Regions from separate parts of the Pseudoalteromonas sp. GB56 genome, predicted to be linked through region 2. Evidence: predicted binding sites of a transcription regulator. Region 2 holds the regulator's gene; each other region holds the start of a gene.
The links. Region 2 encodes MetJ, which represses methionine synthesis genes. Its sites were predicted from a motif close to TAGACGTCTAGACGTCTA; they were not measured.
Positions count from the first base shown of each region.

Region 1: ACH19P_RS13095 (homoserine O-succinyltransferase) is a predicted target of MetJ. The motif match lies at 1,367-1,384, and genes of this name have one in related genera.
Region 3: metE (5-methyltetrahydropteroyltriglutamate--homocysteine S-methyltransferase) is a predicted target of MetJ. The motif match lies at 6,380-6,397, and genes of this name have one in related genera.

Region 1 is NZ_JBPCHK010000001.1:2,811,479-2,822,275, reverse strand. Features, by position in the region: gene ettA (energy-dependent translational throttle protein EttA) at 1-316, opposite strand, end outside; gene ACH19P_RS13100 (DMT family transporter) at 411-1,298, opposite strand; gene ACH19P_RS13095 (homoserine O-succinyltransferase) at 1,446-2,393, shown strand; gene ACH19P_RS13090 (homocysteine S-methyltransferase family protein) at 2,383-3,438, shown strand; gene metH (methionine synthase) at 3,451-6,075, shown strand; gene ACH19P_RS13080 (GGDEF domain-containing protein) at 6,295-7,326, shown strand; gene hrpB (ATP-dependent helicase HrpB) at 7,445-9,862, shown strand; gene ACH19P_RS13070 (DUF2339 domain-containing protein) at 9,953-10,797, shown strand, end outside.
Region 2 is NZ_JBPCHK010000001.1:71,046-81,842, reverse strand. Features, by position in the region: gene hslU (HslU--HslV peptidase ATPase subunit) at 1-889, opposite strand, end outside; gene hslV (ATP-dependent protease subunit HslV) at 903-1,421, opposite strand; gene ACH19P_RS00375 (SPOR domain-containing protein) at 1,549-2,079, opposite strand; gene priA (primosomal protein N') at 2,097-4,328, opposite strand; gene rpmE (50S ribosomal protein L31) at 4,547-4,762, shown strand; partial or broken gene ACH19P_RS00360 (malic enzyme-like NAD(P)-binding protein) at 5,227-6,475, shown strand; gene metJ (met regulon transcriptional regulator MetJ) at 6,600-6,920, opposite strand; gene metB (cystathionine gamma-synthase) at 7,098-8,255, shown strand; gene metL (bifunctional aspartate kinase/homoserine dehydrogenase II) at 8,257-10,602, shown strand; gene ACH19P_RS00340 (penicillin-binding protein 1A) at 10,649-10,797, opposite strand, start outside.
Region 3 is NZ_JBPCHK010000001.1:1,747,839-1,758,635, forward strand. Features, by position in the region: gene prpC (bifunctional 2-methylcitrate synthase/citrate synthase) at 1-63, shown strand, start outside; gene acnD (Fe/S-dependent 2-methylisocitrate dehydratase AcnD) at 140-2,731, shown strand; gene prpF (2-methylaconitate cis-trans isomerase PrpF) at 2,777-3,943, shown strand; gene ACH19P_RS08335 (hypothetical protein) at 4,010-4,411, opposite strand; gene ACH19P_RS08340 (Nif3-like dinuclear metal center hexameric protein) at 4,588-5,340, shown strand; gene ACH19P_RS08345 (LysR family transcriptional regulator) at 5,417-6,307, opposite strand; gene metE (5-methyltetrahydropteroyltriglutamate--homocysteine S-methyltransferase) at 6,607-8,877, shown strand; gene pyrC (dihydroorotase) at 8,998-10,041, shown strand; gene ACH19P_RS08360 (isopenicillin N synthase family dioxygenase) at 10,262-10,797, shown strand, end outside.

The DNA.
Region 1 (10,797 bases), 2.7 Mb from region 2:
GGCTTAGTGCGTTGGTTACTTCACTTACTGCTTCTTCAACCACTTCACGAACTGTTTTGCTTTCATCAAGTACAGGTTCCTGAGGAAGGTAGCCAATCTTTACGCCTGGTTGAGGGTGAGCTTCACCTTCAAAATCTTTATCAACGCCCGCCATGATGCGTAAAAGGGTAGATTTACCCGCACCATTTAGACCGAGTACACCAATCTTAGCGCCAGGGAAGAAGTGTAATGAAATGTCTTTTAAGATAGTGCGCTTTGGTGGCACAACCTTAGACACTCGACTCATCGAGAAAATAAACTTATCAGGTAAAACCATGAAAGAAGCCTTTGTAGTGTGACTATAATTTAACAGCCGTTATTGTAGAGTCTCAGGGGTAAAAGCGTCAACGCAAGGGCGTGTTTTTACCTCGTTAATTTGCCAGTAAAATCCCCACACCCGTCAATGCTAACAGGCCACCATGGATCATCTTTGCGCTCACAGGTTCGCGTTTTACAAAACCAATAGTCATCACAATCAGTGGGGCGGTGGCGAAGATGGTTTGGGCGATGGCGGGGTCGGTGTATTTCACCGAGGCGAGTTGCAGCCAAAGGCCAATAAAGGTGCCAAAGAATACCGCCACAAGCAGCCAATGTTTATTATCGATGCCTTTGAGGCGAAAAGCCTGATACAAATCACTGTGTTTGATGATAGCCACCACCAAAGCCACGCTCAGCGTTCCCGATACGAGGCGAATCAGAGCCGCCCAAAGACTGCTCATGGACTCGGTATTCATGGCGCCTTTGGACATCACCATGCCGGTGGCTTGGCACAGTGCAGCCAGTAGTGCTAATGAGACACCGATGAAGTAGTGACGTTTATCAACCGGTTGTAAATTCTGTTGAGGTGAAATGGCAATGATCACACCCACGCTAGTGACGATGATCCCAAGCCAAGCAAGCATCGAGAGAAAGTGACCCAGCAATATAATATTGAGTATGCCAGCGAGGGCAGGGGCGAGCGACTCAATCACTAAGGTGCGCGCCGGACCAATATTGCGCAGCGCACCGAAATACGCACTGTCACCAATGGCGATACCAATCACACCACTGGCGATGAGCCATAACCATGTATGAGTGTGTTGGGGAATAGCTATGTCGCCCGTGAGTACAATCACCAAAACCATCATTGAAATTGCAAGTAAGCCTTTACTTACATTGAGCTGCATGGGTGACAAGTGATGACTGAACGTTTTGTACAGCAAGGTTGAAAACGCCCACACCACGGCAGCGCTTATGGCTGCTAATTCACCGATACCCACACTTCACCTCACGCGTTAACTTTTGCGCGTGAATTATGACAAGGCAAATGGAAACTGTAAATTTTAAATGGACGTCTAAACATCTAGAGGTTGAAATTTCCATCAGTCTAGTCATAATAGCTGTTCTAGCTTTAAATGGAGCCTACTATGCCTATTACGGTTCAAGATGAGTTACCGGCGATTTCGCATTTACGCCAAGAAAATGTGTTTGTTATTCCTAAAAGTCGCGCCAGTACCCAAGAAATACGTCCGATGCGCTTGGGTATATTGAACCTCATGCCGAATAAGGTAGAAACGGAAGTACAATTCATCCGCCTATTGGCTAACACGCCTTTGCAGGTGAATGTTGACTTGCTGCGTCTTGATACTCATCGCTCAAGTGAAAATTCAGAACAGCATCTCGATATGTTCTATCGTTATTTCTCCGATGTAAAAGACACTAATTACGACGCGCTCATTATCACTGGGGCGCCGTTGGCTCACCTTGAATATGATGAAGTTGGCTACTGGCAGGAGCTAAAAGAGTTTTTTGATTGGGCCGAACACCATGCGACCTCCACTTTATTTAGTTGCTGGGCGGCGCATGCGGGTTTGTTCCATCATTATGGTTTAAAACGTGAATTGCGAGCGGATAAGCTTTGCGGGGTGTTTGAACATCAATGCTATTTTGATCATGCAGCACTAACGCGTGGTTTTGACGACCGCTTTTTGGTGCCGCATTCGCGCTATGGTCACATCGAATTAGCGCGTGTTGCTGAACATGAGCAGCTTATGACGTTAGCGGGCTCTGATGAAGTAGGTGCCTACTTACTTAAGAACCAAAGCGGTTCTCAGGTCTATATCACAGGTCATCCTGAATATGACGCTGACACCTTATTAAAAGAGTATCAGCGTGATATACAAAAAGGCCCAGAAGCACCCAAACCCAAGAATTATTTCCCAGAGAATAACCCTGAACTCAAGCCATCAAAAACGTGGCAGAGCCATGCCTTTTTGTTATTCTCCAACTGGCTTAACTACTATGTTTACCAGACCACTCCGTATGATATTAACTTGGTTAGCCAAGATGTAAGGACTAACAACTATGCCGAATAAACATCAAGCACTGAGTGCGGCACTCAAACAGCGCATTTTAATTTTGGATGGCGCTATGGGCACCATGATCCAAAAGCACAAATTTGAAGAAAACGATTACCGCGGAGAGCGCTTCGCTGATTGGCATGTGTTAGTCAAAGGTAACAATGACTTATTAAGCTTGACGCAACCTGAAGTTATCGCGCAAATTCACCGCGAGTACCTCGAAGCAGGTGCGGATATCATTGAGACAAATACCTTTAACTCGACCACCATTTCGATGGAAGATTACGAGATGGCGAGCCTGAGCCGCGAAATAAACCTTGAGTCGGCGCGTTTGGCTCGCAAGGTGGCGGACGAATTCACAGCTAAAGACCCGAGCAAGCCACGCTATGTAGCAGGGGTACTCGGGCCAACGTCAAAAACCTGCTCTATTTCACCGGATGTGAACGACCCAGGTTATCGCAACATTACCTTTGATCAATTGGTTGAAGCCTATGTGGAATCAACGCTGGCATTGATGGAAGGGGGTGCAGACATTATTTTAATTGAAACTATTTTCGATACTTTGAATGCCAAAGCTGCGTCTTTTGCGGTGGAAGAAGCGTTCGAGCAAGCAGGCACAAGCTTGCCTGTGATGATTTCAGGCACTATCACGGACGCGTCAGGGCGTACGCTCTCAGGACAAACAACCGAAGCGTTTTACAACTCAATTCGTCACATCAAACCTCTGTCTATTGGTTTGAACTGTGCTTTGGGTCCCGATCTTTTACGTCAATATGTGGATGAGCTTTCGAACGTGTGCGAAACATTTACCTCGGTGCACCCTAATGCGGGCTTGCCCAATGAATTTGGTGAGTACGATTTAGAAGCGGAAGAAATGGCGCAGGAAATCATTGATTGGGGTAAAGAGGGCTTTATCAATATCGTCGGTGGTTGTTGTGGCACCACGCCTGAGCACATTAAAGCGTTCGCTGATGGGTTGAAAAACGTGACTCCTCGAGCGTTGCCCCAATTGCCAGTGCGTATGCGTTTAAGTGGCCTTGAAGCCTGTAACCTGAATTAAGAGGCCAGATTGATGACCAACACAGCAATCTTCACCAATGTGGGTGAGCGCACGAATGTCACTGGTTCGGCACGATTTAAACGTTTGATCATGGAAGAAGACTATGAAACGGCGTTAGATGTGGCCCGTGAACAGGTTGAAAGCGGCGCGCAAGTAATTGATATCAACATGGATGAAGCCATGTTGGATTCCAAAGCGGCGATGGTGAAGTTCTTAAACCTGATTGCCTCTGAGCCCGATATTTCCCGCGTGCCTATCATGGTTGACTCATCGAAATGGGAAGTCATTGAAGCAGGCCTAAAGTGCATTCAAGGTAAGGCCATTGTGAACTCTATTTCCCTGAAAGAAGGGGAAGAACCATTTCGTCATCAAGCGAAGATTTTGAAGCGATTTGGTGCCGCGGTTGTAGTCATGGCATTTGACGAAACTGGACAAGCCGAAACCGCAGATCGTAAGTTTGCTATTTGTGAGCGCTCGTATCGCATCCTTGTCGACGAGTTGGGATTTCCGCCAGAAGACATTATTTTCGACCCGAATATTTTTGCGGTGGCGACGGGCATTGAAGAACACGACAATTATGCCGTCGAGTTTATCGAAGGCACCCGCCGTATCAAAGAGAACTTGCCGCATTGTAAGGTGTCAGGTGGTGTCTCGAATGTGTCTTTCTCGTTTCGTGGTAACAACCCTGTTCGTGAAGCGATTCATTCCGTGTTTTTATACCACGCAATCCAAGCGGGCATGGACATGGGGATTGTTAATGCCGGTCAGCTGGCTGTTTATGACGACATCCCAAAAGAGTTGCGCGATGCCGTTGAGGACGTGATCCTCAACAAAGACTCAGGTGCAGGCGAGCGACTGGTTGAGTTGGCGCCTAAATATTCAGGTATGGCACAAGCGGAGAAAGTCGAAGACTTAGAGTGGCGTTCATGGCCGGTTGAAAAGCGCCTAGAGCATGCGTTGGTCAAAGGCATTACTGATTTCATTGAAGAAGACACTGAAAGCTGCCGCCAACAATTTGCCAAGCCTATTGAAGTGATTGAAGGCCCGTTGATGGACGGCATGAACGTGGTCGGTGACTTATTTGGCGCGGGCAAGATGTTCTTACCACAGGTGGTGAAATCGGCGCGGGTAATGAAGCGTGCGGTTGCCTATCTTGACCCTTACATCGAGGCTGAAAAAGAAGAAGGGCAGACCAATGGTAAAATCGTGATGGCCACGGTAAAAGGGGACGTACACGACATTGGTAAAAACATTGTTGGCGTTGTGCTGCAATGCAACAACTACGAGGTGATTGATCTTGGTGTGATGGTGCCAGCTGAGAAAATTCTGCAAACCGCAATTGATGAAAAAGCCGACATTATCGGCTTGTCGGGTCTTATCACGCCATCATTGGATGAAATGGTGCACGTAGCCAAAGAAATGACTCGTCGCGGTTTTGATATTCCGTTGCTGATTGGTGGTGCGACGACTTCTAAAGCGCATACCGCGGTGAAAATTGAACCGCAGTATGACAAGGGCGTAGTCTACGTGAACAACGCCAGTCGAGCGGTGGGAGTGGCATCAAGTTTGTTGAGTAAAACAGCCAAGGCTGAATTCCTCGCAAAAACTGCCAGTGAGTATGAAAAAGTGCGTGAGCAGCAGGCTCGCAAAAAGCCACGCTCCAAGCCAATCGGTTTGCAGCAAGCACGTGCCAATCATGCCACGCTCGATTGGCAAAACTATGTACCGCCAGTGCCTGTGACGTTGGGGGTGCAAGAGTTTCATGATGTGCCAGTGAACACATTGCGAAACTACATCGATTGGACACCGTTTTTCATGACTTGGTCGTTGGCGGGCAAATATCCTCGTATTCTCAACGATGAGATTGTTGGTGAACAAGCTCAGTCGTTATTTGCAGATGCCAATGCCATGTTGGATGAGCTCGAGCAATCAGGAAGCTTACAACCCAAAGGAGTGATTGGCTTATTCCCTGCAAACCGCGTTGGTGATGATATCGAAATCTACACAGATGAAAGTCGCACAGAGGTGTTGGTTCGTTCTTCTCAATTGCGCCAGCAAACAGAGAAAAAGGGCTTTGCAAATTACTGTTTAGCCGACTACATCGCACCTAAAGGCACACCTGATTACTTCGGTGCATTTGCGGTAACCGGTGGCCTAGAAGAAGACACGTTAGCGGATGCATTTGATGCCCAAGGTGATGATTATAATAAAATTATGGTTAAGGCTGTGGCGGATAGATTAGCTGAAGCATTTGCTGAATATCTTCACGAGCAAGTGCGTAAAGTGCACTGGGGATTCGCGGCAGATGAAAACTTGAATAACGATGAGCTTATTCGTGAAAATTATCAAGGTATACGCCCAGCTCCGGGTTACCCAGCATGCCCTGAGCACACTGAAAAACGTAAAATTTGGCAGCTGCTGGATGTGGAAAATCGTATAGGTATGAAGCTAACCAGTTCGTATGCTATGTGGCCGGGTGCGGCGGTGTCGGGCTGGTATTTCTCTCACCCCGATTCAAAGTACTTTGCTGTTGCGGGTATTCAACGTGATCAGGTGGAAGATTATGCCCAGCGTCAAGGTATGACTATAGATGAAGCAGAGCGCTGGCTTGGCCCAAATCTTGGTTATGAGAACTAATGTTTTGGCGCGTATGTATAGTGTGAGTAAAAAGGCGACCTAAGGTCGCCTTTTTTAATTTGCCAATTGAATGCTCGAAACAGCATTGTCTACGTATGATTAAAGGCAGAGTATTTCTTGTTTTATGACATTGTTTAAAATTTAACTCATTGCCTACGTTGAATTTATAAATTTGTGGTACAGTTATTGGGGGACAATAATGATAAGCGGGATTGAGTTTTGAAGGATACTATCAACGCCAGCAATAAAGATAAGGCTCGCTTTTTAAGAGTATTCTCATCGATTGGTGCTGTTACCTCGTTTCTAATGTCCATCAGCAGTTACAACGATGGCTACGTATTATTGAGTATTTTGCTCGGTGCCGCGGTATTCGTTTTTGTATCACCCTTTATTGTAAAGGGGAAAGACGCCGCCATCTCAGTCTTAATGCTCTATACCCTATATTTTTTAATGTGTTATCTCGTCATCTCAGGCGGCAGCCATGGTACTGGCCCTTTGTGGCTCTTTATTGTTTCTCCTGTTACATTTTTTATTCGTGGATTGAAGCGTGGCGCTTTTGACCTTGTGTTGCTCGCTGGCATAATCTCAGTGTTGTTTATTTATACCCCCAAATTTGGCCTGTATGAGTATCCTTCATTTTATTTTCCATCGAGGGTGATGCTGTGTTTCTCTATTTTATGTGTGCTGGGCGGTTTCTATGAATATTATCGAAATAAATACAGCTTAGAGCTGGTGCACCAACTAGAGCTGAACCAGAAAATGGCCAGCACTGACTCCATGACCGAACTATATAATCGTCGCTACACATTAGAGTGTATCGAAGGTCGACTCTATGGTAATGGTTCTGTATTTATATTGATGGATGTCGATAATTTTAAACAAATTAATGACAACTATGGTCACACTATTGGGGATGCTGTATTGGTTTACATCGCCGACACCTTGAGGAAAGCATGTGCAGGCGCAGGGGTCGTGTCGCGTTGGGGGGGGGAAGAATTTCTGATTGTGGTGCAAAGCCAATACGCACACAAAGCCCAGGCTATTTCACAGCACATCCATGAATCATTGCGAGTCTCACCATTCAAACGTGATATTCATAAATTCAACGTTACGTTGAGTATTGGTGTGCATCAGCGTGAAGAGGGCGAGAGTATTGATCACTGCTTAAACATCGCCGATAAACGCTTATATAAAGCGAAGACCAGCGGTAAAAACCGCACTGTTTTTGATGATGAGGACGCGCTCGCATAGAGTACGCTCGATACTTCAAAATTAAATCCTTTCATAATATGTGTGCTGCCTGATAGCCATTGGTTTAGCCTGTGCTATCACATACAATAGTGGCCAGTCATAGCTAAAATGAATTGTCGTGCTGCCCATAGAACAAAGCTATTGTGAGCTATTAACACAACTAAAAAATAACCCTCTTTGTTTACTACAAGCCCCGCCCGGTGCAGGTAAATCTACGTGGTTGCCTTTGCAACTATTACGGGAAGGTCATTTTAAGCGTATTGTTATGCTGGAGCCTCGTCGTTTAGCCGCGCGCAATATTGCTAACTACCTTGCAGCACAACAAAATGAAGAAGTCGGCCAAAGTGTCGGCTTACGGCTTCGCCAAGAAACAAAAGTCAGCGCCCAAACTCGCTTAGAAATTGTGACAGAAGGGGTGCTCACCCGTATGTTGCAAAATGACCCTGAATTGTCGGGTGTCGATTTGGTCATTTTTGATGAATTTCATGAACGTTCTATGGCGGCTGACACCGCGATGGCTTTCGCATTAGAAAGCCAGTTACTGCGTGAAGACTTGCACATCTTGATTATGTCAGCCACGTTAGACGCGCAGCGATATCAGTCATTTTTCAATTGCCCCATTGTGCAAAGCGAAGGGCGTAGTTACCCCATTGAAGAAATATACCAGCCACTGGTTGCTCACGATAAGTGGCTGGATGCCATACCCGCTCTGGTCGAGCGTGCCGTAAATGAACAAAGTGGTTCTGTACTGGTCTTTTTACCGGGCCAGCGCGAAATCAATTATGTTGCGCAAAATCTCCATCTCGATAATCACCAAATAGAAGTGCACATGCTCTACGGTGAACTCGACAAAAGCGCTCAGCAACAAGCGATTGCTCCACCGCCTCAAGGTAAACGCAAAGTTGTGCTCACTACCAATGTGGCAGAGACGAGTTTAACTATTGAAGGCATTCGCGTCGTTGTCGACAGTGGGAAGCGTCGCGCTGCACAATTCAATCTGAATACTGGCGTGACAGAGCTCAAAACGGTGAATATTTCCCGCTCATCGGCAACGCAGAGAGCTGGGCGAGCAGGGCGATTGGAAGCCGGGGTTGTATATCGACTTGGCAGCAAAGAGCAACTCGAGCGTCGTGCCTCACACGATGCACCTGAGATTCTCACTAGCGACATTAGCTCCTTGGTGTTGGAGGCTAAAATGTGGGGCGCTCAGCTTGATGAATTGCAGCTTATGGACATGCCTTCTAATGCCCAACAGCATCAGGCGTTGACCTTGTTAGAGATGCTTGAAGTAGTCGATGGGTCCGGCAAATTGACGCCACAAGCCAATATCATTCATGCTATGGGGACGGATCTGCGTTTTGCGCATCTGCTGTACAAAGCCAAAGAAATAGATAGTAGCCACCCTGGCTTTTTGTATTTGGCTGCATCATTTGTCGCTTTGATGGAAGCACGCATCTCTGTTACACCCGAATTAAGCACTGCGCTGAATATACAATTGCAGCGTCCGCATCCTGCGTTTAAACAACAGCTAAGCTATTGGCGAAAACGTTTGTCTTTAGCTGTGACCAATGAATTGCCGATGGCGATGCTTGCCATTGCGGTCGCCTTAGCTTTTCCCGATCGCATTGCTAAACGCCGGGGGACGGGTATGTTGATGAGCAATGGTGCGGGGGTGCTCGCGAGCGAAGAATATTGGCTTGATGAGGCGTTGCTTTGTATCGCAGAGGTGGGTGGGCATAAAGGTCAGCGTATATTTAGTGCGACAGCTTGTGACAGTGAGCAACTTAAGGGGTATTTACCGCACTTATTTAGCGAGCATTTAGTCTGTGAATTCAACGATAAGTCGGGCAAGTTTATCAATGAAGTCAGGCAAAAGTTAGGCGCAATCACATTATCTACACACCCTTCTTCTGCCCCGATTGATGCTGATATGAGGTGTCAGGCGTGGTTAGGTGTGCTAGTAAAAAGAGGTTGGGGGTTGTTCAAACACACTCAATCAGAGCAGTTGCGCATTCGCTTAGTGCTCGCAGGTCAATTGGTGGGTGGGGTGTTTTCTGTAAATTGCGACCAGGCCTTGCTCGGGGATGCACACACTTGGCTGGCGCCCTACTTGCGTGATGTCACGTCACTCAATGAACTTGAGAATCTCGATTACCGTCCCGCGTTATTATCACTTATCGATTACAACGCTCAACAGCAGCTCGAGCAGCTACTGCCAAGTAAATTAACAGTGCCCTCTGGTTCTACTCACAAGCTTGTTTATCAGTTAGACGGACCAGCAAAATTAAGTGTGCGTATGCAAGAAGTATACGGCTTGATGCAAAGCCCGCAGTTAGCGCATGGTAAATTACCTTTGTTGATGGAGTTGCTGTCACCAGCGCATCGACCTCTGCAATTAACACAAGATCTGGCTCAGTTTTGGCGAGGCAGTTATCGAGAAGTACAAAAAGAGATGAAGGGGCGTTACCCGAAACACTTTTGGCCCGACGATCCCGCTACGGCTCAGGCGACCAATAAGGTCAAGAGTAAAATGTAGTTTCAATGCTAGTTAACCTCCTTGCTCTCGGGCTTACTTTTTCCTTTTTTGGGGTTATAGTAGAAAAGGCCTAGAACGTAAGGGATGGTTATGGAAGCACTTTTTGTTTTGCTGATGTTGCTGCTGCTAGTAGTGGCTATCGGCGGCATTTGTGGCATTGTGGCGATGATGCAAATTAGCAAGCTCAATGACCAAGTGAGTAAGTTACAAGCTCAACTTAAGGGATTACAAGACGCATTTAAAAAGGCGCTCGAGACTGGTATAGAGATGCCACCCCCTCGAATCGATGAACTTGATACAGCCACAGGCAATCAACAACAATCCAACGATTTAACAAAGCCAAAACCTCCGGTGAGCACCACGACCTCGCCACCGAGTGACGAGGCTATCTCTCAAACCTCGTACCCAGCGAATCCTTTACCGATATCGAATACGTCAGCCAGTACGCCAGTAGCACCAATGGCTGCGATGAGTAAAGCGCGCACTGGCGCGCAAATCACAACACCGAATCCCCAAGAGCAACAAGAACCTCACAGTGCATGGTCACGAATAAGCGCGCAATTTAAGGAACACTGGATGGTGTGGATCGGCGCACTTGCGCTGGCCTTCGGGGGCATCTTCTTTGTGTCTTATTCACTTGAAGCTGGGTTGCTATCAGTGACCGCGCGCTTAGCGCTAGGCGGCGCTTTTGGTGTCGGCTTGCTGGTGGCGGCTGAATACACGCATAGAAAGTATTATCAAAGTAGCGACCAGCAACACGCCATGATTGCCTATGTCCCTGCGGCGCTCGCAGCTGGCGGATACATTAGTTTGTTTGCACTTACTGCGCTGGCCTTTGTTAGTTATCAACTTATCTCGCCGATGACGGCATTTGTAATGCTGACCATAGTCTCTGTGGCCGCCAGCTGGAATGCGCTGCGATATGGTCCTTTGCT
Region 2 (10,797 bases):
TTACCATGCCGTGCTTAGTGCTCACCGTTGAACCTTCGATAAGCGGTAATAAGTCACGTTGAACACCTTCGCGGCTAACATCAGGACCACTGCTTTCGCCACGCTTACAAATTTTATCGACTTCGTCCAAGAACACGATGCCGTTTTGCTCAACTGCTTCAATAGCAAGTTCTTTTACGTCTTCTGGGTTAACCAGTTTGGCCGCTTCTTCTTCAACTAAAAGCTTCAATGCTTCTTTGATTTTCAGCTTACGCTTCTTGGTTTTGCCACCAGACATATTTTGGAACATGCTCTGCAGTTGGCTGGTCATTTCTTCCATACCCGGTGGAGACATGATCTCGACATTTGGCCCTTGCTCGGCGATATCGATTTCAATCTCTTTGTCGTCTAATTGGCCTTCTCGTAGTTTTTTACGGAAAGTCTGGCGAGTCGATGAGTTCTCACTTGGTTGAGCTTCACCCCACGCGTCTTTCGCTGGTGGCAGTAATGCATCTAGCACGCGCTCTTCTGCGGCTTCTTCTGCGCGGAAGTGGTGTTTCTTCGCTTGTTGCTCACGCACCATCTTAAATGCGATTTCAACTAGGTCGCGAATGATGGTTTCGACTTCTTTACCAACATAACCAACCTCGGTGAACTTAGTTGCTTCAACCTTGAGGAAAGGCGCGTTTGCTAATTTAGCAAGACGGCGAGCGATTTCTGTTTTACCGACACCTGTTGGGCCAATCATCAAAATGTTTTTTGGGGTTACTTCTTGGCGCAAGCTTTCATCAAGCTGCATGCGACGCCAACGGTTTCTAAGGGCAATAGCCACCGCTTTTTTTGCATTGCCTTGACCGATAATGTGCTGATCAAGTTCGTGGACGATTTCTCTAGGAGTCATTGCTGACATGGTGGCTCCTTAATTACAATTCTTCAATGGTTTGGAAATTGTTAGTGAATACGCAAATATCACCCGCTATCTTAAGGCTCTTTTCAACGATTTCTCGTGCTGATAGCTCGGTATTCTCTAACAGGGCAATGGCTGCAGATTGGGCGAAGTTGCCACCGCTACCAATTGCGATAAGGTCGTGCTCTGGTTGTACTACGTCACCGTTGCCCGTGATGATCAAGGATGCAGTTTCATCTGCTACGGCTAAGAGTGCCTCTAATCGTCGCAGAGCTCTATCACTGCGCCAATCTTTGGCCATTTCCACAGCCGCTTTGGTGAGATTGCCTTGGTGCATCTCCAGTTTGCTTTCAAAGCGCTCAAACAGCGTGAATGCATCTGCAGTACCGCCTGCGAACCCAGCGATTACTTTGCCATTATACAGACGGCGTACTTTGCGGGCATTACCCTTCATTACCGTATTGCCAAGCGACACTTGGCCGTCACCGCCGATAACGACTTTACCTTCACGGCGAACTGAAACTATCGTAGTCATGAGAATCCTTTGCACCCGATGGGTGGCGTTTTCTAAGTCTGATAGCGGGGTAATATGGGCTCTGACAGGGGATTTCAAGGTAAAAAACGAAATCCCCTTTGTTCTAGGTGGGTTTAATGTGTTGGGCTTAGGTCCACAGCCAGATTCCGCAGCCCATGATTTTGGCTTGGCGCTTTAGTTTGTTCTTATCACTCTCTGCGCCGCGTTTTGTCGGGTAGGGGCCAAGGCGCACTTTGTACCACACACCATTACTGCCTTCGGTGCGACGAATTTCAGAAACAAGCCCCGCAAATGCAATTTTAGCTTTGAGTGTTTCAGCTTGTCCGTATGTTCTAAAAGAACCACACTGCATAACCCACGGACCTTGCTGCTCAATTTCTTTTACTTCAACTTCAATCTCAGCTTCTTTGATTTCGTTGATGAACTCAGGCGTAGTTGGTTTTTGAATCACCGTCTTTTGTGGCTCAGGCTGCTTTTTGACTTGCTCAACGACTTCGGGATCTGCGTTATTCTTTATGTACCACAGACCATAGCCAAATCCAGCACACAAAATCACTGCTGCACTGACCAAAAACACTGGAAAGGGCTTTTTCGGTGGCGCCTTTTTCTTCGCGCCGCGTTGGGGTCTTTTACGATTTATGTAGTCGTGTTGCGCCATACGAGTGTGTTATCTCTCTACATCATGTCGATTGGATCTACGTCCAGGTTCCAGCGAACTTTTTGCGCTAATTTATTATTACTCAGATACGTCACCATCTGTCCAATATATGCGTGTAGCGCGCCTCTGTCTTCACCTTGAATATGAAGCTGATATCTAAATTTGCCTGCCACACGTTCCATGGGAGCAGGGATAGGCCCGAGTAATTGTATCTTAGGCACGGGTGTTGCGGGAACTAAATCCGATAAAAAACGCAAAACCAGCGATAAATCATGTGCTTCTGCGCGTAACAGGGCAAGATGTGTGTAAGGTGGTAAGTCTGTATCTTGGCGTTCACTCAGGGCATACCGGGCAAAGTGTTGATAGCCGTTGTTCACTAAATCTTGCAGTAACGGGTGCTCAGGGAAGTGCGTTTGGAGTAACACTGTGCCAGGTTCACCACTTCTGCCAGCTCGACCAGCAACTTGAGTAACTAGCTGCGCTAAATGCTCTGTGGCGCGAAAATCACACGAATGCAGACCTGCGTCCACATCTAAAATAATTACTAAGCTGACATCAGCGAAGTGGTGCCCTTTGGCCAGCATTTGTGTGCCTATGAGTATGCGGGCCCCGCCTTGGTTTATGCGTTCAAGTTCTTCCTCCAAACTGCCTTTTTTACGTGTGGAGTCACAATCGATGCGGCTGATAGCAACATCAGGGAATTGTTCGCTCAATGCTTCTTCTAGTTGTTCAGTACCGCATCCAACGGGATGAATTTGGGTGCTGCCACAATCAGGGCATTGCATCGGCGGTGCGCTTTGTTCACCGCAATGGTGGCACACTAAGCGGCGCATTGATTTGTGATAAGTGGCACTGGTGCTGCAACGAGGGCAGTTGCTTAACCAGCCACACTCATGGCAAATCAGCGACGGCGAAAAGCCACGGCGGTTGAGAAATACCATGACTTGTTTTTGTCTGCCTAACTCACGTTTTATGTAAGCAATACTTGCGTGACTAAGCCCTGATTCAAGGTGTTGGCCCTTGATATCAATCAGCTGATAGTGGTTGTCGGTGGAGGTTTGTGCCCGTTGCGTCAATGACAGCAAGTGATATCGACCTTCAAGTGCACGGTGCAATGTTTCTAATGCGGGTGTGGCCGTGCCTAACACCAGTGGAATACCATGTTGTTGTGCGCGATATGCCCCGAGATCGCGAGCGTGGTAACGTAAGCTATCCTGTTGTTTGAATGAGCTGTCGTGCTCTTCATCAACGATGATCATACCCAGTTTTAAAAACGGCATGAAAATAGCCGAGCGTGTGCCAATAACGATGGCGCAGCTGCCTTTTTGGCAAAAGCGCCAAGTTTGTAAACGTTCATTGTCGGTCAATGCCGAATGCCAAAGCATAATGGGTGTATCTGGAAAGCGGCGACGAAAACGGTTAACAGTTTGCGGGGTTAAGCCTATTTCTGGCACTAATACCAAAGCCTGCTGGCCTTTTCGAATGACTTCTTCAAGGCACTGCAAATAGACTTCAGTTTTGCCACTACCAGTGACTCCTTCCAATAAGAAACTGGCATAACCACTGCTTTGATTGATGCTACTGCAAGCAATCGCTTGTTCATTGTTAAGCTTGGGTTTTGTTGACACTGTGAGCGGGTTGTCGCGCCATTCACTAGAAAACTCAATAGTGAGTTCAGCCAGCTGTTTATCGATAATCGCATCGATAGTGGCCTTGGTGAATCCGAGTGCTTTTACTTCAGTAACCGGCGATTTGCCTGATTTAGCCAACTGAGACAGCAGTGATTGTTGCTTCTTTGCGCGTAACGTGGGCAGTTTTTTGCCTTTTTCAGTCAACTGCAGGTAATTGATGCTGGTTTTATCTATGTCTTCACCCACCCGCAGCGCTTTGGGTAAGGCGGTGAAAATCGTCTCACCTAATGGATAGTGGTAGTAACGAGCGGTAAATTTGAGTAATTCAATGTGCGATGCATCCAAAATAGGTGCGCGGTCGATCACCTCAATAATCGGCTTTATTTTGTCGCTGGCGAGTTCACTTTGGTTTTTAATTTTTACAATCAGTGCACTAAGCTGGCGATTGCCAAACGGAACGCGAACACGCATACCCACCGCGATGTCCTCTGCGTTTACAGACGCAGGTAAGCTGTAGTCAAAACTGCGGTGAAGAGGCACTTTTATTGCTACCTCTACGTAGGTGCAGGTGCTTGATAAGAAAGCTAAATCTGACTGAGTGCTAGGTTGGGATGACAAAGGTCAGCTCACATTGAAGAACGTGTCTCTAATGTACTAAATTCATCGCCTAGTTAATAGCAGCAATTAATGCTTGAACATTAACCGCTAGTTAAATAAAATACGCGGCCTTAAGGGTGCTGAGCATAATTTAACTGGTCTTAGCACATTGAAACTAACGCGTATGGTGCCAAACTCCGGGTTTGGAGAGCGATACGGCCTATTTAGAGGTTATCCCCATGAAAGAAGGTATCCACCCTAAGTACGAAGCAATCACAGCAACGTGCTCTTGTGGTAACAAGTTTGAAACTCGTTCTACTTTGTGTAAAGACATTCACCTTGACGTATGTTCAGAGTGTCACCCTTTCTACACTGGTAAGCAGAAGATTCTTGACACAGGTGGTCGTGTTGACCGCTTCAACAAGCGCTTCGGTGCGCTTAGCAGCAAGAAGTAATTCACTGCTTATTAGAAAAAAGCACCTTCGGGTGCTTTTTTTGTGCCTATCAGTTTCATCCATTTTCGATATTTATCACGCCAACTTCCTTTTGAATTCCCATAAAGTCACACTGTAATTGAGTATTGTGTAGTTAAAAGCTTCTAAATGCAGCAATATTGCAGAAGTGTGTGGGAAATGATTTTTCCGTTCAATTGATATTCTTACAGGTTATATAAATTGAATTTTATATATCGTTATGTATCATTTATGTAGTTTTTACAATCAATCTTGCCTCGTGATGTAGATAAAATTATCGACTACGTTATGGGAAATTAAAATAATTAACCGTGAACTTGGTGCTAACTACGTTTAAATTCGCGCAACAGGATAGACCTGATATTGCTTGGAATGTGAGACTAAAAGCAGTATGGTTTGCGGTATACCTGAACTCTCACAAACATTTCTAGCAGGATATTTAATTCATGTCAGACTTTCGTCAAAAAGCGCTCGATTATCACGCTAATCCCGTTCCTGGTAAAATCAGTATTGAGCTGACTAAAAGTGCAGAAACAGTCAACGATCTCGCCCTAGCTTACAGCCCCGGTGTTGCAGAGCCGGTTCGCGAAATCGCGGCAGATCCAAATAACGCTTATAAGTACACAGCCAAAGGTAATATGGTTGCGGTTATTTCCAATGGTACCGCGATTTTAGGACTGGGAAACTTAGGTCCACTAGCTTCTAAGCCTGTTATGGAAGGTAAAGCGCTGTTATTCAAACGCTTTGCTGGCCTTGACTCAATCGACATCGAAGTAAAACACCGTACAACCGAAGATTTCATTAATACTGTAGAGAATATCGCTGACACGTTTGGTGGTATCAATCTAGAAGACATCAAAGCGCCTGAGTGCTTTGAAATTGAAAAAGCGTTGATCGAACGTTGTAACGTGCCTGTATTCCATGATGACCAACACGGTACTGCGATTGTAACTGCTGCGGGCATGTTGAACGCACTTGAGATTCAAGGTAAAGACATTCGTGATGCACTCATTGTATGTTTAGGTGCTGGTGCAGCTGCTGTTGCATGTATGGAACTGCTCATTAAGTGTGGTGCACAGCGTGAGCACATTTACATGCTGGATCGCAAAGGCGTGATTCACACACGTCGAGATGACCTAAACGAATATAAGCAACTGTTTGCGAACAACACTGACAAGCGTACTTTGCAAGATGTTATTGCTGATGCAGATGTATTTGTTGGTGTATCTGGTCCTGATTTGTTGTCAGCTGAAGGTCTGAAACTAATGGCAGATAAGCCAGTTGTATTCGCATGTTCAAACCCAGATCCTGAAATTAAGCCTGAATTGGCACACAGCGCGCGTACAGATTTTGATCATGGCGACAGGTCGCTCTGATTATCCAAACCAGGTGAACAATGTGCTGTGTTTCCCATTCATTTTCCGCGGAGCTCTGGACGTGCGTGCAACGGCAATTAATGACGAGATGAAGATTGCGGCAGTTGAAGCGATTCGTAGCATTGCCAAAGAGCCAGTCCCAGCTGAAGTCCTGAAAGCATCGGGAGTTACAGAGCTTGAGTTTGGTCCACAATACATCATTCCCAAGCCAATGGACCCTCGTCTATTACCTCGAGTAGCAAAAGCGGTAGCACAAGCAGCTGTGGATTCAGGTGTTGCTCAAGTAGAACTTGCGGCTGATTACATGAACGATAAGTAATCCACTTTCGCAGTACCTTTTTGATAAATAGAGCATATCTATTGGTAGCAAAGTAAAAAGCCCCAACAAGAGTTGGGGCTTTTTTTGTTTGGATACCCAGTTAATAATGTGGGTGTACAGTGTCTTAGTCTTCGCCAATAATAGGTACCTCTAACCCCATCTCTTCCATTATTTTACGTACCTCTTGTGGCACTTTCTCCGGGTTATCTTTACGAAGGTCTTCATCATCAGGCAAAGGCTGCCCTGTGAATGCATGAAGAAATGCCTCACATAACAACTCACTATTCGTTGCATGACGAAGGTTGTTCACCTGACGTCGTGTTCTTTCATCAGTTAATACTTTTAAAACATTGAGCGGGATCGAAACGGTAATTTTCTTTACCTGTTGGGCTTTTTTACCGTGTTCCGCATAAGGGTGAATGTATTCACCGTTCCACTTGGCCATAATTAGAGTCTTATTTTTTGGTCACTTAGGCATCAATAAGGGCGAAATTTTATCGTGTTGGAAAGGATAGTCAAATATTCCTCATTTAGCTATTTAGACGTATAAATGTTTTGACTTCCAATGTTTGTTATTTTAACCTTTTAGACGTCTAAACATCCGCGCCAGTTTGGAGGCACTATGACTAAATTAAAAAATGAGACTATTGCTGTTCGTCACGGGATTGAAGTTGACCAACATCATGGTGCAGTGGTACCTCCGCTTCATTTATCGACCACCTATTCTTTAGCTGACTTTGCGACTAAGCGCCAGTTTGATTATGGCCGCAGTGGCAACCCTAATAGAGATACGCTTGCGCAACTATTGGCGCAGCTGGAAGGTGGTGAGCGTGGCATAATTACGGCAACAGGCATGGCAGCAGTGCATTTAGTGACCCAGTTACTGACTCCTGAAGATACCATAGTGATCCCACACGATTGTTATGGCGGCAGTTATCGTCTTTTCACCTCATTGGCGAAGCGCGGATTATTTAAGTTAGTTGTATTAGATTTGACTCGCCCGGAGTGTTCTCAAGGGATCATCGAGAGTCAGCCGAAAATCGTGTGGATTGAGACACCGAGCAATCCTATCTTACGCTTAACCGATATTCGCCAAGTGTGCGAGGCTGCTCAACAAGTTGGTGCATTGGTAGCAGCGGATAACACCTTCTTATCACCAGCGTTGCAAAGCCCACTGGCGCTTGGCTGTGATATCGTGGTGCACTCCACAACAAAATACATTAATGGCCATTCTGATGTAGTGGGTGGTGCCTTGATCACTAAGACCGCTGAGCTAGGTGAAGAATTGGCATGGTGGGCTAACAATATCGGTATCACAGGCGCCCCATTTGACAGCTTTCTAACTCTTCGTGGCATACGTACGTTAAAGCTACGTCTTCGTCAGCATGAAGAAAACGCCATGGCTGTGGCTGAATTTTTGCAACAACACCCCTGTGTTGAACACGTTTATTACCCTGGTCTTAAATCACATCCGCAGCACGAACTTGCAAAGCAGCAACAAGCAGGATTCGGCGGTATGGTGAGCTTTGATATTAAAGGTGGCCTCAAAGACAGCGCAAAATTCCTGACGTCGGTAAAACAATTTACTCTGGCTCAATCATTGGGCGGAGTGGAAAGCCTCATTTGTCATCCCGCAACGATGACGCATGCAGGCATGGATGCACAAGCTCGATTAGAAGCCGGGGTCGGGGACACCATGATCCGCATTTCTGTAGGTATTGAAGATAAAGATGATCTTATTGCTGACTTAGCACACGCGTTTGCGCAGTTGGAGAGTTGAAATGACGCAAGTAGTACATAAATTTGGCGGCTCTAGCCTAAGCAGCGCTGCGCGATACCATGCAGTTGCAAACATTGTCTTAGCACATGCCCAAGTGGGAGACGTGGTTGTCGTGTCCGCAGCGGGAAAGACTACGGATACCTTAGTAAAACTTTGGCAGGCTTATCAACAGGGGGATGCTCATGCTTGTGCAGACGTCTTGAGTGTTGTAAAAGCGCATCAGTTAGAGCTAATAAATGAATTGCTCGATACCACACATGCTAAAACAGCAGCTGACACACTGACACAAGAATTGGCGCATATTTGCAATGAACTCGAAGCAGAGCAGTTAGACGAAGCGTTTTTGCTGGCTCATGGTGAACTTTGGTCAGCGCGCTTATTAGCCGCGTATTTAACGCAAATTGGTGCGAACGCACAAAGTTTAGATGCCCGAGATTTGCTTGTAGCTCAACACGGGCAGTTGTTACATAAAGTGAACGAACAGACTTGTGTATCTAAGGTGAGTAAGGCTCATATCAATGTTATTACTGGCTTTATTGCCTCAGATCACCAAGGTAAAACAGTGACTCTAGGGCGAAACGGCAGTGATTACAGTGCCACCTTGTTTGCACGTTACCTTAACGCAGAAGAAGTGTGTATTTGGACTGATACGCAAGGGATTTTCAGTACTGACCCACGTAAAGTTCCTGAAGCTGTGAAGTACCACAAAATTTGCCGCTCGCAAGCTCAGCTTTTAGCTTGCCTAGGCAACCCTGTATTGCATGCGAAAACCTTATCTCCATTGCATGGTACTGATATTAAACTTTCTGTGCGTAGTTCCTATGACAGCGATGCGAGCGCCACTGAAGTAGTGCGAGAAGGGTGCTGTAAACACAAGCATTTTATTACGACGCTAGGGCAACACGATGTGTATAAAGTGACGCACTTAGACGCGGGCGAAACAGCACGTTTAAAACAGCAGTTACAGGTGAACATCATCGAGTTTATTGAACAAGGCATTATGCATTTAGTTGTTCCTCAAGAGGTCTCTTCATTTGTTTCAGGATACTTTGCGCAAAGAGCCCAATTGGTTGAATCTAATGTATATGGTTTTGCTGTTATTACTCCCGCAGAAGAGCTAGGTGATGCGCAGACACAAATTAACGACGCGTTAGCACAGTTAAACTTCAATAGTCGTTTTCAACATCGTGATAAGGGCTATATTCTGCAGCTTACTGATCAGGAAGTTGATGCAGACAGCTTAACGATATTGCACGAAGCGCTTATTGGAGTAAAACGCCAACTGGCAGTTGTGGTTGCTGGTTTGGGTAATGTCGGAGAAGTATTCTTATCGCAGTTCAATCAACAGTTACAGCGATTAGGTCAACACATCGATGTCAAACTTGTGGCCTTGTTGCGCAGTGAAACTTTGCTTTTCGACCCCTGTGGCGTTGACCCTACCAATTGGCAGCAAAGATGGTTATCGGAAGCAGTTTCATATGATGATACAAAGCTATTGGAAAGACTACAGCAACTCGATTACGAACATAAAGTCGTCATTGATATCACCGCCAGTGAATCATTCAGTGAGTTATATCCGCACTTTGTTAAAGCGGGATGCCATTTAATAAGTGCCAATAAGTATGCGGGGACGGCCCCAAAAAAATGGTATCAGAATCTTAAAGATGACCTCGCTCAGCGCAATTTGCAATGGCGTTATAACACCAGTGTGGGGGCAGGCTTGCCTATCAATTTTGCGCTGGCTGATTTACAACAAAGTGGTGACGTGATTACCCGTGTACAGGGGGTGTTTTCCGGTACCTTGTCTTGGCTTTGTAGTAAATATGATGGAACTGTGCCGTTTTCACAGCTACTGCTTGAAGCACAAGGGCTTGGTTTTACCGAGCCTGATCCTCGAGAGGATCTTTCGGGCAGGGATGTGCAGCGCAAGTTGTTAATTCTTGCGCGCGAATTAGGATTGTCGCTTGATTTAGCAGATATCGAGTTAGAGCCGCTTATGCCAGCGCAACTCGCTGAAGGCTCATGGCAACAATGTCAAATGCACCTAGGCGCTCTAGATGATTTTGTTGCGACACAAGCGAGTGACGCTGCTAAGCAAAATAAAGTATTGCGTTACAATGCTGATTTGCATATCACGGCACACGGCATCAAAGCGCAGGTTGGCTTGGTGGCCGTCACCACTGACAATCCACTAGCGGGGCTCAACCCCGGTGACAATATATTTGTTGTTAACAGCCAGTGGTATCAAGACAACAGCTTGGTTATTCAAGGTCCTGGCGCTGGGAAAGAAGTTACCGCTGCAGGAGTGCACTCTGATTTATACTGGTTAGCCACGAAGCTAAATTAAAAAAAAGCCAGCAATTGCTGGCTTTTTTGTTACTTGAAGAAAAAGGTTAAAACAGTTCACTCTCAAAGAGTTCATCCGCATCTTGTTTTTTATCGTCCTGTGGTTGTGCCTCGAAAATAGTTTCGCGTTTTTTCTCGGCGAAACGAGTAGGGGCAAATCCTTTCATAAAGTATTCAAAGCGGCTACTGAAGTCAT
Region 3 (10,797 bases), 1.7 Mb from region 2:
CGTCCAAGTGCGGGTTACATTGGCCCAGAAGCACGTCCAGTGCCAGAGCTAAGCGCGCGTTAATCGCGTTTAACCATCTTGCCTTTAGGTGCGGCGCAGTCTTTGCCGCACCATACTCAATCGCAATGTAGAGAAGATTATGAATACCCAATACCGTAAAACGCTGCCGGGTTCTGAGTTGGTTTATTACGATACTCGCGCGGCAGTTGATGCAATCGAGCCAGGTGCCTATGACGGCCTGCCATATACTTCAAAAGTACTCGCTGAAAACCTTGTTCGTCGTTGTTCACCACAGACTCTTTCGCAAAGCTTAGAGCAACTTATTTATCGCAAGCGTGAGCATGACTTTCCTTGGTTCCCTGCACGCGTTGTGTGCCACGATATTCTCGGACAAACTGCGCTGGTGGACTTAGCGGGCTTGCGTGATGCAATCGCAGCAAAAGGCGGCGATCCTGCAAAAGTAAATCCAGTGGTACCAACGCAACTTATTGTGGACCATTCATTGGCTGTTGAAGCGCCGGGCTTTGACCCTGATGCCTTTGAAAAGAACCGTGAAATAGAAGACCGTCGTAACGAAGACCGTTTTCACTTTATTAATTGGACGAAAACTGCGTTTAAAAACGTGGATGTGATCCCACCGGGTAACGGCATCATGCACCAAATCAACCTGGAGAAAATGTCGCCGGTGATCCAAGTGCGCGATGGTGTGGCTTTCCCAGATACGCTTGTAGGTACCGATTCACACACACCGCACGTTGACGCACTGGGCGTAATCGCAGTGGGTGTGGGTGGTTTGGAAGCTGAAAGCGTAATGCTAGGTCGTGCTTCTTATATGCGTCTGCCTGATATCATTGGTGTGGAGTTAACGGGTAAGCCGCAACCTGGCATTACCGCGACAGATATCGTTCTTGCGCTAACAGAGTTCTTGCGCAAAGAACGTGTCGTTTCGAGTTACCTTGAGTTCTTTGGTGAAGGCGCCACGCACTTAACACTGGGCGACCGTGCCACTATTTCAAACATGACACCTGAATACGGCGCGACTGCGGCGATGTTCTACATTGATAAGCAAACGATTGATTATCTAACGCTTACCGGTCGTGACGATGAGCAAGTGAAGTTGGTTGAACAATACGCCAAAGAAACAGGTTTGTGGGCCGATGCAATGACAGGCGCACAGTACGAGCGCGTATTGACGTTTGATTTGTCTGCTGTGGGCCGTAACCTTGCTGGCCCATCAAACCCACACGCACGTTTAGCGACGGCTGATTTACAAGCGCGTGGTATCGCCAAACCTATCGAACAAGAAGAAGGCAAAATGCCTGATGGCGCGGTGATCATCGCGGCGATCACCAGCTGTACCAATACGTCTAACCCACGCAATGTGATTGCGGCCGGATTACTTGCACGCAACGCCAATAAATTGGGTTTAGTGCGCAAACCTTGGGTGAAAACCTCTTTGGCACCGGGCTCAAAAGCAGTGAAGCTGTACCTAGAAGAGGCTAATTTACTGCCTGAACTAGAGCAGCTTGGTTTTGGTGTCGTTGGCTTTGCGTGTACGTCATGTAACGGCATGAGTGGTGCACTTGACCCTGTTATTCAACAAGAAGTCATTGAGCGTGACTTATACGCCACAGCGGTGCTCTCTGGTAACCGTAACTTCGATGGTCGTATTCACCCGTATGCTAAACAAGCATTTTTAGCGTCACCGCCTTTAGTTGTGGCATATGCCATTGCCGGTACGATTCGTTTTGATATCGAAAAAGACGCGCTTGGTTATGACGAGCAAGGCCAAGCAATTACCTTGAAAGACTTGTGGCCGACGGACGAAGAAATCGATTCAGTCATTGCCAAGAGCGTGAAGCCAGAACATTTCCGCCAAGTGTACGAGCCAATGTTCGACTTAGACGTTGATTACGGAGAGAAGAACAATCCATTGTACGATTGGCGTGAGATGAGTACCTATATTCGTCGTCCGCCATACTGGGAAGGTGCATTGGCAGCTCCACGTACAATGAAGGACATGCGCCCACTTGCGGTACTCGGTGATAACATCACCACCGACCACTTATCGCCTTCAAACGCTATTTTAGCTAGCAGTGCGGCAGGTGAATATCTTGCGAAAATGGGGTTACCAGAAGAAGACTTCAACTCGTACGCAACTCACCGTGGCGATCACCTCACAGCGCAACGCGCTACCTTTGCGAACCCGAAATTGTTCAATGAAATGGTGCGTGATGAGAACGGTGAAGTGAAGCAAGGATCATTGGCACGTATCGAGCCAGAAGGGCAAGTGACACGCATGTGGGAAGCGATTGAAACCTACATGGAGCGTAAACAGCCATTGTGTATTGTCGCTGGCGCTGATTATGGTCAAGGCTCAAGCCGTGACTGGGCTGCAAAAGGTGTACGCCTAGCGGGTGTAGAAGTCATTATTGCCGAAGGCTTTGAGCGTATCCACCGTACCAACCTAATCGGTATGGGTGTATTGCCACTTGAATTTATTGCCGGTGAAAACCGCAAGATGTTCAACCTCGATGGCAGTGAGACCTATTCCGTTGTCGGTGAACCAGCGCCAGGGGCACAGGTGCAAGTGGAAATCACTCGCGCCAATGGTGAGCAATTGACTATTTCGACAAAGTGTCGCTTGGACACCCAAGAAGAATTGTCGATTTACAGTGCAGGTGGCGTATTGCAACGCTTTGCTCAAGACTTTCTTGAAGGTTCAGTGTAATCAGTAAAAAGTGGGCCTTAAGTGCCCACTTTTTTGAGGTTTTATATGACACAGCAATTAAAAATTCCAGCCACCTACATGCGCGGTGGTACTAGCAAAGGCGTATTTTTCGCGTTGCATGATTTGCCTGAGCAGGCACAGCAGCCGGGTGAATATCGTGATGCATTGCTGCTACGAGTAATTGGCAGCCCAGATCCCTACGGTAAACACACCGATGGTATGGGTGGCGCTACTTCAAGCACCAGTAAAACGGTCATTTTGTCTAAAAGTGACAAATCGGATCATGATGTGGATTACTTGTTCGGCCAAGTAGCTATCGATAAGCCTTTTATTGATTGGAGTGGTAACTGCGGCAACTTAACAGCAGCGGTGGGCGCATTCGCCATCAATAACGGCCTCGTTGATGCCTCACGGATCAATGAAAATGGCATCACTGAAGTGCGTATTTGGCAGGCCAATATTCAAAAAACCATCATTGCTCACGTGCCTATGTGTGATGGCATGGTGCAAGAACTCGGTGACTTTGAACTCGATGGTGTGACATTCCCTGCGGCTGAAGTGAAAGTTGATTTCATCGCGCCAGTGGGCGATGGTGCGGTACTGCCTACAGGCAACCTAGTTGATACTTTAACGGTACCTGGTGAAGGCGATTTACAAGCAAGTTTCATCAATGCGGGTATTCCAACCATCTTCGTTAATGCCAGTGAGTTGGGTTACTCAGGTGCTGAGCTGCAAGACGATATTAACAACGATGAACAAGCCTTAGCGCGCTTTGAAAAGATTCGTGCCTATGGCGCAGTGCAAATGGGGCTTATCAAGGATATCGAGGAAGCCAAAACCCGCCAGCATACGCCAAAAATAGCCATGGTCGCGCCTGCGAGCAGCTATGTTGCCTCAAGTGGCAAAGCCATTGCTCAAGATGAAATCGATGTGCAAATACGCGCGCTGTCGATGGGTAAATTGCACCATGCGATGATGGGCACGGCCGCAGTTGCGATTGCTACCGCTGCTGCTATTGAGGGTACGCTTGTGAATCAAGCTGCTGGTGGCCAAGCGCGTCAGTCGCTCACCTTTGGACACCCGTCGGGTACGTTACAAGTTGGTGCGTCAGTTAATATGAACGATGGTTTGTGTGAAGTGCACAGCGTGAGTATGAGCCGCAGTGCTAGACGCCTAATGGAAGGTTGGGTACGCGTCCCCGAGCCACAATAGTTAGAATCCAACTGACATAAAAAAAGCCGCTAAATAGCGGCTTTTCTTTTAGAAGCAGAAGGTCAATTACACAACGCCGCGCGGTAGGCGACAATCGTGGTCTTTCTCTGCAAGCTCTTTAATCCACAACTCTTCAGCAGTGAAACCGTCTTTGTTTTCAGTCACTACAGTGAAGGCAGCTTTTTTCTCGGTAGATTTTGCCGCAGGAGCTGCTTTTTTAGTTGTTGTTTTTTTGCTTGCTTTGGCTGGAGCCTTTGCAGGTGCCTTCGTTTCTGCTTTTGCGACTGCTTCTGTTTTACCAGAAGTGAGCTCTTCAGTTAGTGCAGCTACGTCAGCAAGGCGCAAATTTTTGCCACCATCGATGCTGTACCAGCCAGGTTTAGTTGTGATTTCTGGCTTTTTGCCATTCGCCGCTTCATAAGCAGCTTCAAAAGCAGCTAACACTTCTGTTTTGTCTAGTTTACTCATTAAAAGATCCTAGTCGTTAACGCAGGTTAATTTTATTACAAGTTTATAGTTATACCCATTTGTCCTCAGTTTTTCAATTTTTTGTGGCGAAATAGCTAATTTCCTTTATTTTTTCCCTCACAAACGCAACAATTTGCACATATTTAAACGCGAGCGCAAAGTTCACAGAGGTAATCATGAAACGCACTGAGTTACTGGCATTTCTAAACCAAACACTCTCACCTAATCAAATTAACGATTTTTGTCCAAATGGTCTGCAAATCGAAGGCGTGGATAAAATTCACAAAATCGTCACTGGCGTTACGGCGAGTCAGGCACTCGTTGACAAAGCTGTTGAGCTCAAAGCCGATGCGTTAGTAGTGCACCATGGTTATTTTTGGAAGGGTGAGTCACAGGTTATTACCGGTATGAAGCAACGTCGAATCAAAGCCTTGCTCGATGCCAATATCAATCTTATTGCTTATCATCTGCCGCTTGATATTCATCCGCAGTTAGGCAATAACGCGCAATTAGCTAAGTTGTTGGGAATTGAAATACAAGGTGGTATGGAGGCAAGTCCTGTCAGTGTGCCGATGTGGGGCAAGTTGACCCAGCCTGTTTCAGGTGAAGAGTTTGCCCAGCGCATTGAATCCGTTCTTGGTCGTGCGCCACTGAGTTCACTTGTGCGCGATGAGGTGATTGAAACCATTGGTTTATGCACCGGTGGTGGTCAAGGTTATATAGATTTAGCGGCGCAACAAGGATTGGACGCATACTTGACTGGCGAAGCCTCAGAGCAGACCATTCATAGCTCGCGAGAGCAGGGCGTTGACTTCTTTGCTGCAGGTCATCACGCCACAGAGCGTTACGGTGCAAAAGCGCTCGGTGAGCATATCGCGGCACATTTCGGTGTTGATGTCACCTTTGTTGATATCGATAACCCAGTCTGATCTCAGGCAACTTCGCCGAAGTAGTGGGTGGCGAAAAGAAAAAGGGCACTGTATTAAGGTGCCCAGTCGAATAGGATTATTTTCGGGTGTTATTCTGCTTACAGGTATTGAGAAAGTGGCGATAGACAGGATTGTCTTTCATGTCCTTTTTCATCGCTAAATACATAGGGCGATTTAACCCCAATGCGCCAAGCGGAATTGATTTGATCAGCCCCTGAGATTCGTATGGGGTGACTAACCAATCAGGCAGAGCAGCAACGCCCATACCTGCACTCACTAATTGAAAAATAAGTAAACCTTGGTCAACTGTTTTCAAGGTGCCATCAAATCGCGCATTTTGGATAAAGTGCTTGAAAATGTCTTGGCGCTCGCGCGGGATGGGATAAGAAATAACGGTTTCGTCTTTCAAATCCAATGCCGTCACATACGCTTTGTTCGCTAAAGGATGGTCGGGCGCGACAATCAACTTCAGTTTGAAATCAAACAAATGAGCATATTCGAGTTTATCCGGATCGCGGATATCTGATGTCAGTACGAGATCCAAATCTCCCGCCAACAATTCAGGAATAGCGTCATAGCTGAACCCACGTTCGTAGTCGACGTGAATATCAGGCCAGAAGTTATTGAATTCCTTTATTGTTGGCAGCAACCAATGAAAACAGGCATGGCACTCTACGCTCAGGCGCAGTGACGAGATTGGCTGATTCAAACTTTCTTTGAGACGGCACTTGGTTGCTTCCACTTTTGGCAGCACATCATGAGCAAGCTCTAATAACAACATCCCTTGCGGCGTAAAGCGCACGGGATGAGTTTTACGTTCAAATAGCTGGCAATCTAACTTGTTTTCTAAGTCTTTGATTTGGTGTGAGAGGGCTGACTGAGTTAAAAACAGTTCACGCGCGGTATTTACGAGAGAGCCAGTCTCTTTCAAGGTGGCAATGGTCTTAAGGTGTTTTATATCTATCATCTTTAATTATTCTCATAAAAACGTGAACGATTTCGATTAATTCAGTAATTAGAATAAAATCTATTGGACACTTTAAAGTCTAGACGTCCAAAAATCCATAGTTTTTGTAATGTTCTCGCTAATAAAATATAAAATTTACTGTGTTTCATGTTTAATTTTAGTCTATCAATGGCTAAGCATAGCCAATCAATGTTCCAAGCTTGAATTTATTTCAAATTAAATGTGAATAAGCTTCGTTTGTTTGAATCCGTTTCAGTCGATATCTTTTAGCCATCTAAACATCCAATTGGAGAAGAGTGATGGCGTATACACATAATTTAGGATTCCCTCGTATCGGCAAGCGCCGCGAGTTAAAGTTTGCAGTTGAGTCATATTGGGCTGGAGACATTGATCAAGCAGAGCTGCACAATAGAGCAGCGGCAATTCGCCAAGAAAATTGGGCTTTGCAAGCGCAAGCCGGCGTAGACTTGTTACCTGTGGGTGATTTCGCTTGGTACGATCACGTGCTTTCAACCACTTTGTTACTGAATGCGGTTCCCAAGCGTCACCAAAGTGACAACAGCAACCCGCTAGACACGCTATTTAGAATTGGTCGTGGCAGAGCACCCTCAGGGTGTGCATGTGCAGCCAGTGAAATGACCAAATGGTTTAATACCAATTACCACTATATCGTGCCTGAATTACACGCAGGGCAGGAATTCTCATTGGGCTATAGTGAGTTGTTCGCTCACGTTGAAGAGGCAAAAGCCTTAGGTCATAGCGTTAAACCAGTATTAGTGGGTCCTGTGACTTATCTGTACCTAGCGAAATGTGAAGGCGAAGAGTTTGATAAGCTCACTTTGTTGCCAAGCTTGTTGGCGGTCTATGGACAAGTGTTGAACAAGTTAAAAGCATTGGGTGTTGAGTGGGTGCAAATTGACGAGCCAATCCTTACCTTGGAGTTGCCAGAGGATTACCTGCAGGCACTTACGCAAAGTTTTGCGCAATTATCACAACATCAAGTGAAGTTACTACTGGCGACTTACTTCGATGAGGTCAATCAGTACTTAGAAAACATCCAATCTTTTGCTGTGGATGGCGTGCACTTTGATGTGGTGAGCAACAATGCTGACTTATCTGCCCTGGATGAAGTCGTCGGCCAAGAGCGTGTACTCTCTTTAGGTATCGTTAACGGGCGCAACGTATGGCGTACAGACTTGGAAGCCGTGTATGAACGCATTCAAGCACTCAATGAGAAGCGTGGCGATACTTTGTGGCTGGCACCTTCGTGTTCGTTATTGCACTCACCTGTGGACTTAGCACAAGAGCAGCAACTTGATGATGAGTTAAAAAGTTGGTTAGCATTTGCAGCGCAAAAGTGTGCGGAGTTGGGTTTAGTCAAAGATGCATTGGCACAGCAATCCAACACAGCCCTAGTTGAATACAGTAAAGCGGTGAAAAACCGTGCTCAATCAACACGCGTAAACAATGCTGATGTGCAAGCGCGCGTTAAATCACTCACGGCAAATGATGGTCAGCGTCACAGTAAATTTGCTCAGCGTATTGCCCTACAGCAACAAGCGCTGAATCTGCCCCTGTTGCCAACCACCACCATTGGCTCCTTCCCGCAAACTCAGGACATACGACAGACTCGCCGCGATTTTAAAGCTGGGCGTATTAGCAATGCTGAATACGAACAAGTCATGCAGGAACAAATACAGTTTGCAGTAAAGCAGCAAGAAGCGCTCGATATTGACGTGCTTGTGCACGGTGAAGCAGAACGTAACGATATGGTGGAGTACTTTGGTGAGTTACTCGAAGGGTTTGCGTTCACCCAATTTGGTTGGGTGCAAAGTTACGGCAGCCGCTGTGTTAAGCCACCGATTATTTGGGGGGATGTGTCTCGTTCCCAGCCAATGACGGTGCGCTGGACGCAATATGCACAGTCGCTCACTGACAAATATATGAAAGGCATGCTTACAGGTCCGGTAACCATTTTATTTTGGTCGTTCGTACGTGACGATTTAGACAAGCCAAGTATTGCTAATCAAATCGCTTTAGCGTTGCGTGACGAAGTGGTGGACTTACAAAACGCCGGTATTAAGGTAATTCAGATTGATGAACCTGCATTTCGAGAGGGTATGCCGCTGAAGCAAAGTCAATGGCAGGCATACCTTGATTGGGCAGCGTATGCATTTAGAGTCAGTGCCAGCGGCGTAGAAGATGCGACGCAAATTCACACGCACATGTGTTACAGCGAATTCAATGACATCATTGGTGCGATTGCCGACATGGATGCGGATGTGATCACCATTGAAACATCGCGCTCAAACATGGAATTGCTATCAGCGTTCGAGCATTTTGATTACCCGAACGATATTGGCCCAGGTGTGTATGACATTCATACCCCTAACATTCCTGAAGTATCTTGGATGAAAGCGTTAATCCATAAAGCTGCCCAGAAAATTCCGGCCCGACGTTTGTGGGTGAATCCGGACTGTGGCTTGAAAACACGAGGTTGGGAAGAGACAAAAGAAGCACTGAACAACATGGTTATCGCAACCAAAGAGCTGCGCAAAGAGCTCAGTTAGGTAAAAAACACTATCAGCACAGTGGGGCAATGTGCTCCACCTGCTGATTTACGCCCGCCAACGCTTTACATTGTGAGTCTTCCCCCCAACATCACACAAATTTTTCAGTGGACAAGAGCAATGACAAGTACAGAGCAACGTATTACCCTTACCCGCCCGGATGATTGGCACATTCACTTACGTGATGGCGAACAGTTGAAAGACACCGTTCGTGACGCGAGTCGTTATATTGGCCGCGCTATCATTATGCCTAACCTTGTACCCCCTGCGACTTGCACTGATACCGCGCTTGCGTATCGCGATCGTATTATGGCTGCGGGCCCTCAAGCTCATTTTGAACCACTGATGGTGCTTTATCTCACAGATAACACTACACCTGATGAAATTCGCAAAGCGAAAGCAACAGGCAAAATCGTCGCCGCTAAGCTGTACCCTGCGGGCGCAACAACTAACTCAGCGTCTGGCGTAACAGACATCGAAAACATCTATCCAGTGCTTGAAGCAATGCAAGAAGTAGGCATGCTGTTACTGGTTCACGGTGAAGTGACTGACTCAAGCATCGATATCTTCGACAGAGAAAAGGTCTTCATCGAGACTAAATTGAAAAAAGTGGTCAGTGACTTCCCTAATTTGAAAGTGGTTCTGGAGCACATTACAACTGCGGATGCGGTTGAATTTGTTAAATCAGCATCAGCGAACGTAGGCGCAACAATCACCGCGCACCACTTACTGTATAACCGTAATCACATGTTAGCCGGTGGTATTCGTCCACATTACTACTGCTTACCAATTCTCAAGCGTAATACTCATCAGCAAGCCTTGATTGAAGCTGCGACTAGCGGCAGCCCTAAATTTTTTATGGGTACGGACTCTGCGCCACACCTTAAAGATAAAAAGGAAGCGGCATGTGGTTGTGCGGGCGCTTACACAGCTCATGCTTCGTTAGAGTTGTATGCAGAGGCATTTGAACAAGCGAATGCGCTGGACAAATTAGAAGGCTTTGCAAGTCACTTTGGCCCAGACTTCTACGGTATTGCTCGTAATTCAGATACGGTTACGTTAGTACGTGAGCCGTGGGAAGTACCTGCTAGCTACCCATTGGGCGAAGACAAGGTGATCCCAATCTGTGCGGGTGAAACCTTAAACTGGCAAGTTAAAGACTAAACATATTGTTTGTTAATAATAAATCAGCCCAGTTTTAACTGGGCTTTTTTCTATCCGTTGCTGCATTAGCTGCCGCGTTTGATTTGGATCAATCCGCGACAAGGTGCTATATCATTACGGACAAATGTCCTTAGGATCTAAGGTGGCTTTGACTAAGCTCTGGCCCTAAAATTAAGCACATAAGGTGCTTTAAGCGCTACAACTAACAGGTGAATTAACCATGCACTTACCAACAGTGGACTATCAATCGCCAACTGCTCCAGCAGAATTCGTTGAATCTCTTCGCAATACGGGCTTTGGTGTTTTAACTAACCACCCAATTCCTCAGTCGCTGGTGGAGTCAATTTACAAAAATTGGCAGGAATTCTTTAACTCAGAGCAAAAGCATGAACTTTTGTTTGATAAAGACAACCAAGATGGTTATTTCCCACCTGAAGTAAGTGAAGTGGCGAAGGGCTTTAAAGTTAAAGACATCAAAGAATACTACCATGTCTATCCAAAAGGCCGTGTCCCTGAGCAATTAGAAGCTGAAATTCGCGAGTACTACCGCTTAGCGAATGAGTTTGCCAGCGAACTACTAAGCTGGGTACAAGAGTGTGCTCCGGCGGATGTTCAAGCTAAGTTCTCAATCGACTTAAAAGATATGATCAAAGACTCTGAGCAAACACTGCTGCGCATTTTGCACTACCCACCGATGACCGGTGACGAAGAGCCTGGTGCTATTCGTGCTGCTGCGCATGGCGACATCAATTTATT